Regions from separate parts of the Flavobacterium sp. FlaQc-49 genome, predicted to be linked through region 3. Evidence: riboswitches for the same ligand, from Rfam matches in the RefSeq annotation. Region 3 holds a riboswitch; each other region holds the start of a gene.
The links. A riboswitch is a leader RNA that binds a small molecule or an ion and turns the genes downstream of it on or off. The one in region 3 is predicted to bind cobalamin.
Positions count from the first base shown of each region.

Region 1: linked by a shared signal. The riboswitch ahead of ACHRV3_RS08630 (PKD-like domain-containing protein) and the one ahead of ACHRV3_RS01620 (TonB-dependent receptor) in region 3 are both predicted to bind cobalamin.
Region 2: linked by a shared signal. The riboswitch ahead of ACHRV3_RS11245 (TonB-dependent receptor plug domain-containing protein) and the one ahead of ACHRV3_RS01620 (TonB-dependent receptor) in region 3 are both predicted to bind cobalamin.

Region 1 covers NZ_JBIPCS010000003.1:503,985-508,201, forward strand. The annotation lists gene ACHRV3_RS08620 (Two component regulator three Y domain protein) at 1-130, shown strand, start outside; gene ACHRV3_RS08625 (hypothetical protein) at 911-1,216, shown strand; gene ACHRV3_RS08630 (PKD-like domain-containing protein) at 1,691-2,824, opposite strand; cobalamin riboswitch at 2,944-3,179, opposite strand; gene ACHRV3_RS08635 (hypothetical protein) at 3,501-4,217, shown strand, end outside.
Region 2 covers NZ_JBIPCS010000004.1:368,561-372,777, reverse strand. The annotation lists gene cobT (nicotinate-nucleotide--dimethylbenzimidazole phosphoribosyltransferase) at 1-1,176, shown strand, start outside; gene ACHRV3_RS11255 (adenosylcobinamide-GDP ribazoletransferase) at 1,243-2,040, shown strand; gene cobC (alpha-ribazole phosphatase) at 2,025-2,567, shown strand; cobalamin riboswitch at 2,631-2,839, shown strand; gene ACHRV3_RS11245 (TonB-dependent receptor plug domain-containing protein) at 2,866-4,217, shown strand, end outside.
Region 3 covers NZ_JBIPCS010000001.1:392,154-396,370, forward strand. The annotation lists gene ACHRV3_RS01615 (DUF5074 domain-containing protein) at 1-349, opposite strand, end outside; gene ACHRV3_RS01620 (TonB-dependent receptor) at 346-2,394, opposite strand; cobalamin riboswitch at 2,511-2,718, opposite strand; gene ACHRV3_RS01625 (NAD(P)/FAD-dependent oxidoreductase) at 3,202-4,217, opposite strand, start outside.

The DNA of each region.
Region 1 (4,217 bases), on a different contig from region 3:
TGAAGGAACCGTTTCTAAAAACCTGGTGTTATTAGATGCACTGAATATGACGATGTTTGACGAAAACGGAGATCCGGTTTTGTTAGAAATTAATAATGAAAAAGAAACTACAATTGTTACCCAAAATTAATCATGCTTATGAATGAATTTCACTCTCGTTAAAAAGTTGATTAAATATATTTAGTTAATTGTTGAAAACCGTAATTCGTTACGGTTTTTTTCTGCCCAAAAGTGAGTGGAGTACGGAATTGTTATGAACACGAATTACACGAATTTCCACTAATCAATTCGCGCAATTTGTGGCGTTTTTTTTTGAAGCTAAATTTTATGGAATGTTTTTATGAACACGAATTACACGAATTTTCACTAATCAATTCGTGCAATTTGTGGCGTTTTTTTTGAAGCTAACCTTTCTGGAATGTTTTTATGGACACGAATTACACGAATTTCCACTAATCAATTCGTGTTAATTCGTGTAATTCGTGTTTTTTTTAGGTTAGACTTTATCGGGATGTTTTTATAGCCACGAATCTCACAAATTTCCACTAATCAATTCGTGTTAATTCGTGCAATTCGTGTTTTTTTTTAGGTCAAACCTTATCCGTATGAAAAGAAGACTCATAGTCACTCTGTAGAAAAAAGTAATCCTTTCAATCCTTTTAATCTGTGGCAGATCTTTTTTTTTATTTCGCCACAGATTAAAAAGATTAGGAGGATTTTTTCTGGTTTGCGGTCTTGTGCTTTTGACTAGACAGAAATCTTCATAAAGACGCTGTAACTTTTGGACATGATTTAAATAACATTTATTTTTGAAGCTATTTTTTATTCATTTGCTTTTTTTTCATAACTTTAGTTATCAATCTTGGAATGAAAAATAAAATCTTAAATTAACCCTTTTAATTATAAAATTATGGTAGTACAATATAAAGGTGAGCAATACGGAAAGGAGACACAATTTACAATAAGAATCATTGGTAATAACCTTTCTAAAAGCAGTTCAAATTATCAAATAGATTTATTGGTAGGTGATAAACAATTGCCAACTTTTACCACGTCTATTCACCAGAGTTTATCAAATTGCCTGAAAGAGATCTATTTGTTCAGAAAACATAACGGGATTAAATTTGATGCTTCTTCTGAAGTTATAAATCCTAAATTAGTGCCTTACGATAAGGTTTTGTATGACTATAATAAATATGCTTTGTTTATGGCTTAGGTCATTTTACTTAGTAAAAATGCGGAAGACTGTCTATTGAGATGGTCTTTTTTTTGTTTTCATAGAGGAGGATTAGTGCTTTATAAAGAAAAATGTTTGACACGAATTTCACGAATTGGCACGAATTATTTTGTTGGTTGCGTTTTTTTGCTGCGTAATGTTTGTCCTTTCGAAAGTGGATAATTGGTACTTTACAAAGGGAAATGTTTGCCATGAATTTCACGAATTGGCGTGAATTATTTTGTTGGTTGTATTTTTTTTCTGCGCATAGTTTGTCCTTTCGACGAAGGAGAAATCACACTTGCTGAGCACTTTTTTTATGGAAAGTTCTGTGTGAATTTAAACGCGAGGAGCGCTAAGTTTTGTTCAAGGGTCGCAAAGTTTGGGGAAGTAAAAGTGATCTCTTTTGTGATAGAACTAAAAAAGCTTCAGATTGTCCTGAAGCTTTTGTTTGTAAACGAATGTTTTATGACTTTATAAATTCAAATCTTTAAAACCCGAAATTTCAGTAGAAACTTCCCCTAGCCATCCACCTTCGGCACGGTTTGAATTGTAGACTTTGATGAAGTTAATTCCTTGTAGTTTTACAGGGTTTCCTTTTTTATCTACGGCCCAATTGATATCGATTTGGGCTTTTTCGTCGGTGTTGGACCAATTGTCGGCATAGCCCCAGTCGTAGGCAGGGTTTACCCAATACGTGCCTGTTCCGGATTTATCGAATAGGTTGGCTTTTAAGAAAGTTCCTTTTAGGGTAATACTGGTGCCTTTCCAGGTTGGATAGAAAGGATTGCTATGATAAGCATTTTTAGAAATATAACCTGTTTGTCCTTGATTATCAGTCCAACGAATGTAATTGGGCTCCGATGGATTTTCAGGTTCGCTTTTGGGTTGGTAATACGTCAGCTCGTAATTTTTGATGGTTGTTGGTTTATTGTGCTCTGAGCCTGCAATTTCGTACCACTCGTCATCTGCTTTTCCGTTGTTGTTTACATCGCTGGAAACCATGATTATACCGGGTTCGGCCCAATTGCTGAACGCATTTCCAAGGACAATAAAATCGTTGCCTTCTTTATTGATAATCGTATGGTCAAATCCCATTACGATATAACCTCCAAATCCTCCAAGACTTACCAAGCTTCCTGTTGTAAGTGCCGTTTCTGCTTTTTTTCGCATGGTTTCGTCAGTGTCTTTTACAGTTGCTTCGGGTAGCGCATTTGTAAATTGCCCGGGAGCAGGAAAAAAATCAAAGACATTTTTGACTCCGTTCAGATAGGTTTTTTCTTTTACATTAACGGTGATTTTTTTAAAGATTTCACCGGAATTGTTTTTTACTCTAAAGTCAATTTTATAGGTTCCGGCTTGTGCAAACACGTACATTAGATCAAGTGTGGTCGCAATTATTTTTCCATTTAACAGCCAGGTATAAGTCACGTTATCCGGATTTTTAAGTTTAGGCTGGAGGTGAAACCATTGCATTTTTTCAATTGTAAAACCATTTGTTGGTTCATCAAATGTTACTTCCGGTAATACCACTTCGGAAGGTGTCTCATCTTTGGAACATCCAGTGAGGAATAGAGTTGTGGCTAATGCAATTAAAAATTTATTCATAAACGAAAAGAGTATTATTTTCTATTCTTGTTTTTGCTTTAAAAGCGAAAAAACGAAAACGAAAACCAAATTTGAATTTGATGTTTGTGTTCGGGCTTAAAGTTTTGCTCCACGAAAACTTTAAACTATTAAGCAGTGGCAGGTCTCCTGACTTGTTTCCATTTTGAGCAACCTTCCCACATTTCTAAAAATGCAGTGGCAAAAGATTAGATTTTGGAGATTTGAAAAATCAACAGCAATCTGTCAAAATGTTGCATGAAACTTACAGTAACGGGCTTGTTCAGGATTTGCACCTAATTCCCTTTTAATCAACTACACCGAAAAATGCAGTTGAACCATTGCGCGTACAAATGTAAATAAACTCTTTGGTGCTTTGAATGTTAATTTCAAAAAAAAATAAGTGTCTTTTTCGAGGTTCCTTTTTATAAGACAGCCCAAATAAATGGTAGAATAAATTTTTTAACGGCGGGTTATATAATACGAAATTTCTCATGATACTAAAACTATTTTTATATATTTGATATAGTAGAATGATTAAAAATAGATTGTTTTGAAGATGTATTGCTGAAAATGTTATAGTGTTAAGTCGTTGACTGATAATGTATAAATGTATTTTTTGTTAAATCAAGTAAAATTAAGCATTAGTATTAACCATTAATTAACCAATCATTGTATTATGAAAACAAAAATTATTTTAGTTGCTTTTTTAGTATCCCTTTTTATTTCTTGTCAAACAGATGAAATTGCTCAGGAGCCATCGGCTGTGGAGCAAAACAAAGAATTGAAATTTGCCGTTGATCCGGATGGCAAGATCTTACAAAATATTCCACCCGAAATTATCAGCTTAATGGTAAAGGAGTTTGAGTTATCGAATAAGAAAAGTGAAATCGAGATACTGAGAAATTCTTATGATTTTGAGACAGGGAATTTAACCAAAGAAGCAGCCGGAAGCGATGCTTATTTTAAAAAGTTGAATGAACTGGCCACTGAAAAGAAACTGACTGGCAAAGCAGCTGAAGCGACAAGTGGATATAGAGCACATGTAGCAGGTAAAGGTTGGTTGCCATGGACGCCATACGGACAAGTAATAGGAACAATTGGAGAAAGCAGACAATTGGAGGCTGTTGAATTTGGAGGTTACATTCCGAGTCCTATTTGTAAAATTGGAATTGCTCACGTAGAAGGACTTGGTTGGTACGATCAGGGATGTTCGAGAACATTAGGAACCGTTGGTTTAGGCAGAAGAATGGAGGCAATTCAGGTATATGCTGCAAGTTACTACAGAGCTTATGTGGCAGAATTAGGCTGGTTACCATGGGTAAGCAGTGGTCAGGTTGCCGGAACTGTTGGACAAAGCAGAAGAATGGAAGCTTTTCAGGTAACGAATTTTGGA
Region 2 (4,217 bases), on a different contig from region 3:
GGTTATTTCTGTATCGGAAAACCGGCTACCAATTACGATAACCAGCCGATGTTGCAACAACTCAACTGGAAACAAAAATCGGAAGTCCCTGATGTGACCGAAATTACTAATGTGCTTGAAAGTGTGGTTTCGAATCTTCAAATAAATCCACAATTAGCATCTAAGGACCAATCGGATTTCACTACACTTTTACAGGAAAAAATCGATTCTAAAACCAAACCTATCGGTGCCTTGGGCGTTTTAGAAACCTTGGCTTTGCAAATGGGACATGTTTTTGAAACTTTAAATCCAAAGATAAAAAGCCCAAATATCGTTGTTTTTGCAGCCGATCATGGAATTGCAAATCATGGTGTCAGTGCCTATCCGCAGGATGTTACCCGCCAAATGGTTGCTAATTTTCTCGAAGAGGGCGCAGCAATAAATGTTTTCTGCAAACAAAATGACATTACATTATCTATTGTAGATGCGGGTGTGAACTATGATTTTCCAACAAATGCCAAATTAATAAATGCCAAAATTGCAAAAGGAACACAATCGTTTTTACATGCTCCCGCTATGAGCGAAACGGAGCTGCAATTCTGTTTTGAAAAAGGAAAAACCATTGTAAATACTATCGCAGAAACGGATTCTAATTGCATTGGTTTTGGTGAAATGGGAATCGGAAATACCTCTACAGCAGCAGTATTAATGAGTCTTCTAACGGGTTTTCCGATCGAAGAATGTGTTGGAAAAGGAACTGGTGTTGAAGACGAAAAACTGATCCAAAAACAAAACATACTGAAAAAAGCGATTGAAAATTATTCAGGTCAAACTGAAATGCAACAGCAATTGGCCTATTTTGGAGGTTTTGAAATTATACAAATGGCGGGTGGGATGCTCGCCGCATATGATCGCAAAATGTTGATTTTGGTAGATGGCTTTATTTGCAGTGTAGCATATTTAATAGCTTCGAAAATAAATCCGAATATTAAAAGAAATGCCATTTTTTGCCACGTTTCAGCCGAGCAGGCCCATCAGAAATTGTTAAATTATTTAGAAGCGAAACCTATTTTAAATCTCGATTTACGCTTGGGAGAAGGAACAGGCTGTGCGATCGCTCTTCCAATTTTAAAATCTGCAGAAGCTTTTCTCAATGAAATGGCCACTTTTGAAAATGCCGGGGTTAGTCGCAAGTAAAGTAGTCGCAGTTTTCAGTTTCAGTCACAGCTTTCTATTTAATATAAAATTACATACTTGTTTTCAATGAAAAAAGAACTCCATATATTCTTCACAGCGCTCATGTTTTACACCCGGATTCCATGTCCAAAAAACATTGATCATAATCCGGATTATCTAAATAAAGCCACACGGTATTTCCCTTTGATAGGCTGGATTGTTGGAAGTATTTCCTTTTTGGCATTTTATGTTTTTTCTCTTTTTCTGTCGGTAGAAACTGCTGTGATACTAGCTTTTATTGCTTCTATATTAACTACAGGAGCTTTTCATGAAGATGGCTTTGCAGATGTTTGTGATGGTTTTGGAGGAGGCTGGACTAAGGAAAAAATACTACTGATAATGAAAGACAGCGCTATTGGTGCCTATGGTGCCATTGGTTTGATTTTGCTTTTTTTATTAAAGTTCAAACTGCTTTCAGAATCTATAGCACCTTTTCAAATTCAGGATTCAACAGCCCTTTTTCAAATTTTCTTATTGTTTATTTCAGCTCATGCTTTGAGTCGTTTGGCAGCGATTAGTATTATTTTCACTCATGAGTATTCGCGTGATGATGCTTCAAGTAAAAGCAAACCCATTGCTAAAAGCAATACCTGGAAAGAAATTTTGGGTTCCTTTTTCTTTGGATTAGTCCCCCTACTTGTGCTGTCCTATTTCAAATACCAGATTCTTTTGGTTTTAATTCCTGTTTTTTTGACCCGTTATTTTTTAGCGCGTTACTTTCAGAAATGGATTGATGGTTATACAGGCGACTGCTTGGGAGCTACGCAACAGGTGTGCGAAGTTGTTTATTATTTAGCACTTCTTTTGGTATGGAAATTTATTTAGTCCGTCATACCGAAACGCTCTGCGAAAAGGGCATTTGCTACGGACAGTCTGATGTTGCTCTAGCAGAACCTTTTGAACTTATTTTTGAAAATATCATTTCACAATTGCCACAAAAAGCGATTCTTTTCTCAAGTCCTTTACAACGTTGTGTAATTTTAGCAAAATACATTCAAAACGAAATCAAAACCATTTATTACCAGGAAGACAAAAGACTAATGGAAATGAATTTTGGAGATTGGGAAATGAAAAGCTGGAATGACATTCTACCCGAACAACTTAATCCGTGGATGGAAGATTTTGTGACTGTTCACGCTACAAATGGAGAATCTTTTATTGAATTACATGACAGAACCGGCGTTTTTTTATCAGAGCAAATTTCAAAAAAAGCAGAACAACCGATAATTGTTGTTACCCATGCAGGAGTCATCAGAAGCCTGCTTTGCCACCATACTTCACTCCCGCTGAAAGATGCTTTTCAGAATAAAGTCGATTTTGGACAAGTCGTCAAAATAAACCTACAGCTGTAAATTTGTTTTAGGAATTCACATAAAAAACAGACCAAATTTGAAAATTCAATAATTTTAACTTTATCTTTGCAAAAAATTTAAGGTTGTGTTACTGATTTATTTAGCACATTAAAAAGGGAATCAAGTAAAAACTTGAGCTGTACCCGCAACTGTAAGCTTAGTTCAGAAATGAATGCTTGTTGTTAACTACAAAACCACTGCTCGCTTTGGCGAATGGGAAGGTAAACAACAAGACGCGAGCCAGGAGACCTGCCTTTGTAACTAATATCGAACTCTCGGGAACAAGAGTGTAGAAATTATGACTTTAAAAAAACGGTTGTCTTTTTGTTTGCTCTTATTGTGTCAGATCCTTTTGGCACAGAACGATTCTATCACAAAATTAAAAGAAGTGATTGTTTCAGACACCAATCTTAAAAAATACTCCGGCACACAGTCTGTTCAAACCTTGAATGATTCGATTATCAATAAAAACGAGGCTTTGCTAACTGATTTATTAAATTATAATTCAACAATTTATTTTAAAGAGTACGGTCGCGGAATGCTTTCTACTGTTTCGTTCAGAGGAACCAGCGCTTCGCAGACTGCCGTAATTTGGAATGGTATTAATATCAACTCTCAAATGAATGGAAGTACTGATTTTAATACAATCTCAGGTTCTGATTATAACTCTGTCACCGTAAAAGCAGGTGGAGGGAGTGTCATTTATGGAAGTGGGGCAATTGGAGGAACGGTACATTTAAACAATGAATTAGGTTTTTATGATCGTTTTGAAAACACCTTAAGATTAAATTACGGGAGTTTTAACACCATTGGAGTTAACTACAAAACAAATATTTCAAACAAAAAATGGAGCGCTCAAATTGGTTTTTCTAAAAATAGTTCGACCAATGATTACAAATATCTGGATCGATATACCTGGAGAGGAGAACAACGTTGGAATCAAAATGGAGAATACGATGTTTTTACAATGAGTGCCAATTTGGGATATAAATTTGACGCTAAAAATAGTTTAAAATTATATAGCCAAACTTCTAATACAGATCGAAATACTTCTTTGATTACAGAAACAGATACTAAAAGCAAGTATATAAATGGTTTCAATAGAAATTTATTGGAGTACGATGGCGATTTTGGAAAATTGAAAGCAAATTTCAAAACCGCCTATATCTTTGAAAATTACCAATATTACGAAGATAATACAAAGGACTATTTTAGTTATGGTAAAACCGAAAGCTTGACAACAAAACTAGATTTAGCAGGCACACTATCTAAATCTATACAAATAAATGCTATCGTAGATTACAACCGAACTAAGGGATCTGGAACTAGTTTCGGAGATCATATTCGTGAAATCTTTTCAACATCATTACTCTTGAAGCAGGATATCTCTGCCGTTTGGAGAAATGAATTTGGTATTCGAAAAGAATTTACAGACAACTATAAATCACCCCTTTTATTCTCTTTGGGTTCATTCTATCAGTTTAGTAAATTATACCAGCTAAAATTAAATTTGTCCCGAAATTTCAGAATTCCAACTTATAACGATTTATATTGGGACCAAGGCGGTAATCCAGACTTAAAACCGGAGAATTCTTATCAGGCAGAAATTGGTAATATTTTTACTTTCAAAAACATTACACTTAGTCAGAC
Region 3 (4,217 bases):
TGTCTATTACTTCTATTTTGTTCGAGCAGTTTATCACGGCGTAAACCTTGTTCCCGTATATTTTTATATCATTACCTACGTCTCCTAACTCTTTTACAACTGTCGGATTGCGTTCAGAATAAATATCGGTTGTATAGTTTCCGGTCCTGTAATTAAAGATGTCTATACTGGCCCTGTTCATGCCCATATTACCCTCATTAAGGAGGTAAAAACCTTCTATTTTGCCGTCATTTCTTGGTGCGGCAACATTTTTGTCTGACGATAGAAAAATGGTTTCGTCTTCTCTGCAGGAAGTAAAAGCAAGAGCGATAAATAAACTTAGCAGTATTTTTGAAAGGTTCTTTTTCATAGCGCAATACTTATTATAAATTTAAACGTACGACCCGGCATAGGGTAATTGTAGATCACCTCATAGTGTTGATTGAATGCATTGTTAACTTCTACAGTTCCTTTAATTTTATAATTTTTAACTGCGAAAGCTTTCTGTACCGAAAAATCGTGGGTGTACCAAGGCTGTACTTCATTAACCTTTATGTTGTTTACGTTTCCATTAAAACGTTTCCCTACATAGATGTAACTGTAATTGAAGTTCCACGATTCGTAGTTGGCGTTTAGTATTCCGGATCCGCTGTGCCAAGGTGTATAGGGGATTTGGTCTCCGTAAGATGAAATTTCTAAGCCTGCGAATTTTGTATAATCTCTGCTTTCAGAATAGGTATAAGTCAGATTGGCGACTAAGTTTAGTTTGTTAAAATGAGTTCCCATATTCAGAACAGATTCTATTCCTTTTCCTTTAACTTGTCCGATATTGGTCATCATCCAGCGGAATAAATTGCCTGTTGGTGCTGCTACGATTTTATCTTTGGTATTGGTATAATAACCGTCAACCTGAATCGAAAAGGCATCGAAAAAACCTTTCCCTACAGGCAAATTGTAGGTAAAACCAAGGTCGTACTGGTTCATATACTCCGGTCTCAAAGTACTGGAGCCAACCATGGTGTAATACAAATCATTAAAAGTGGGCATTCTGAAAATACGTTTTGCAAACGCTCTTAGATTAAAATCATGTCCTTTAAATGGAGTGTAACCCAAAAACAGCGCGGGTGTTACTTCTGTTTTATCCGGAGCTTTTGCATTGTAGCGCACCTCTTCTTGTACATGCGTACCTACAAGACTTCCCAAGACTTTAAGTCCTCCAAGTCGGTAGGAACTGGCAAGAGAAACTAAGGCGGTATAACGTTGTGGATAAGAAAACAAAGTTTGGATTCCTTTTCGTGTTGCGTTTAATCGGTTGTATTGCAGATCTGTGGACAACGAAACATCCCACGTTGGTGTTATACTGTACATATTAACGGCAGAAAAATAGATTTCCTGTTGGTAGTAACTATCGTCAGATTGGGCGCCTTCGGTTACTGTTTCTCCTAAAATTCGGGTCGTATCTCGGGCAACATAATGCGTGTAATCGTAGGCGTATTTTGCTCTGGCCTGAAATTTATACTTCTCGCTAACTTCTTTCACTAAAAATGCCTGAGCGAAAAAATTCTTATCGTATTGTCTGAAACCGTCTTTAAACTTATTCGCCACGATAGCTCCCGGTGCTCCCCTATCTGAATCATAATAATAGACCTTGGCATCCCAGGAACCTTTATTTATTTTTCCGTAAAGCCCTGATTCTACTCTTAAAGCTTCAATATCACTGTTCATTCGGGTCGCTGTAGTGTCATAAGCCAAAGAACCATCCTGATTGTTTCTGGTGTATCTGTATTTGTACTGCCCATTAGACTTGATGTATTCCGAACTTACACTCATACTTACTTTGTCGCTCAACTTCTGTTCCCATCTGAATGAAGGATTGATGTAGTTGATAGACATCGTTTTGTAACGTACTAAAAGATTCGTTTTTTTGGTACCTTCAAAAACAGGTCGTTTCGTTCTTAAGTAAATCGTAGAGGCAGCAGCAAAGTCTTTGGCAGATTGAAATATTTCGCTTTTTTGTCCATTGTACATGGTCAAGGATTCCATGTCGTCTAAGGAATATTTCCCTAAATCTGTCACTCCGTTTTGTGCATTACCCAGTTGAATTCCGTCATAAAAAACACCTACATGATGGGTTCCCATATTACGGACATCAACCGTTTTAAGGCCACCAAGTCCGCCATAGTCTTTGATTTGGGTTCCAGCAAAATATCGTAATGCGTCGGCAACGTTATGACTGGCCAGGTTTTCTAGTAATTTTCCTGAAAGCGTTTGTACGGGAATTACTTCCTGAAAAGGTTTTGATTTTAGGACGACCTCTTTTAAAACCCGTAAACTGTCCTTTTTTACCTGAGCTTGAGGTAAAAACGGGATCAATACAATAAAAAAGAATACAAGCGTTTTTGTGGTATTATGCATCACTGATTTTATTAAATAAACTTTCAGAGATGTAAATAACAAGAAGCAATAAGACACATTCCGTCTATAAAAATAGCAGGGAATATTCTTGTTCTTCAACTTTATACCACGAAAGTCTTAAACTATGTGATTATGGCAGGTCTCCTGACTTATTCTATCTTTAAAACAGCCTTCCCATTCGCTGTAGCAAACAGTGGCATTAGTAACGTTTAAAGACTTATATAGAACTTACAGTAGCGGGTCTGCTCAGGATTTACACCTGATTCCCTTTTAACTATTCTCTAAAAAAACTTAGAAAAATAGACCAAAATCTGCGGCAAATATACAATTATCTTTATAATATTAAGAACTATTTAATACAATTGCTCTTACCCTAATAAAATAAAAACATCTTCCGAGTGAAAAGACTTTTAATTACTGGTATGTTATTGAATCTAAATAAGTAGAAAACAACAAAAAAAATAAAACCAAAAAGCCGAAAACGTAAGTTTCCGGCTTTTTAAATTTTTGGAATTTGGAATTTGAATTTTGGAATTCAGACTTTTGTCAATTCCGAGATACTAAAAATCAAACAAGTTGCTCCATTCTCTATTTTTCGCAATTTTGTCATACTGAGGGACGAAGTATCTTCACGAGTAATTCCGTAAAGTAAAGCGCAACGGTATGGATTCAGCAAACGTAGATCCTTCGTTCCTCAGGATGACAAACTGTGCAGAGTTTCTGGTGCGATTTCTCGACTTCGCTCGAAATGACAAAAAAACAAATTAGCTTTTGGAATTTGGAATTTGAAATTTCAAATATTAAAATTTAACTCCTCTTATCCGGTCTGATAATCATTCTCAAAGATTGATCTCGTGCAAAATAAGCCACCATCCAATTCCAGAACGTATTCAGTCTGTTTCTATAAGTAATTAACGATATTAAGTGTATAAACAACCAGATAATCCAGGCGAAAAATCCTTTAAAATGCCATTTTGGACTTGGTAAATCTACTACAGCTTTATTTTTTCCTATAATGGCCATCGAGCCTTTATCGTTGTAAGTAAAAGCTTTAAGAGGTTTGTTATGAACCATCGCTTTAAAGTTCTTAGCCAGATTCAACCCTTGTTGAATGGCAACCTGAGCAACCTGAGGATGCCCGTCGGGGAATTTTTGATCTCCAGCTAAAATAGCGGTATCACCAATAGCATATACATTTTCAAGACCATTGACTTTATTGTATTGATCCGTTGCCATACGTCTGCCACGACCATAACTTTCTGTTGGAATACCCTCAAAAAGTTTAGCCGAAACACCGGCTGCCCAAATTAGATTTTTGGTCTGAATCGTTTCTCCGTTAGCAAAATGCACGGTATCATTAATATAATCGGTAACACGGCTGTTTAGTTTTACGACAACTCCCAGTTTGGTTAACGCTTCCAAAGTATCTTTTTGTGAAGCTACACTCATTGGAGCCAATAAAGCATCTCCCCCGTCTACTAAATAGACATTACTGGCAGATGTTTCTAATTCCGGATATTCTTTGAGCAATATATTTTTACGCATTTCAGCAAACATACCTGAAACTTCCACTCCGGTAGGTCCTCCACCGGCTACCACAATCGTTAGTAATTTACGGCGTTTGCGAATATCTTTGGTTATAGCGGCTTTCTCGAGGTTTTTAAGCAACGTATTTCGCATTTCGATGGCATCATTTAAGGTTTTCATCGGAATGGCGTTTTTCATCACGTTTTCCATGCCAAAATAACTAGTTTCTGCTCCTGTGGCAAAAACCAGATAATCGTAACTCAATTCGCCATTGTTTAAGATTACTTTATTCTCTG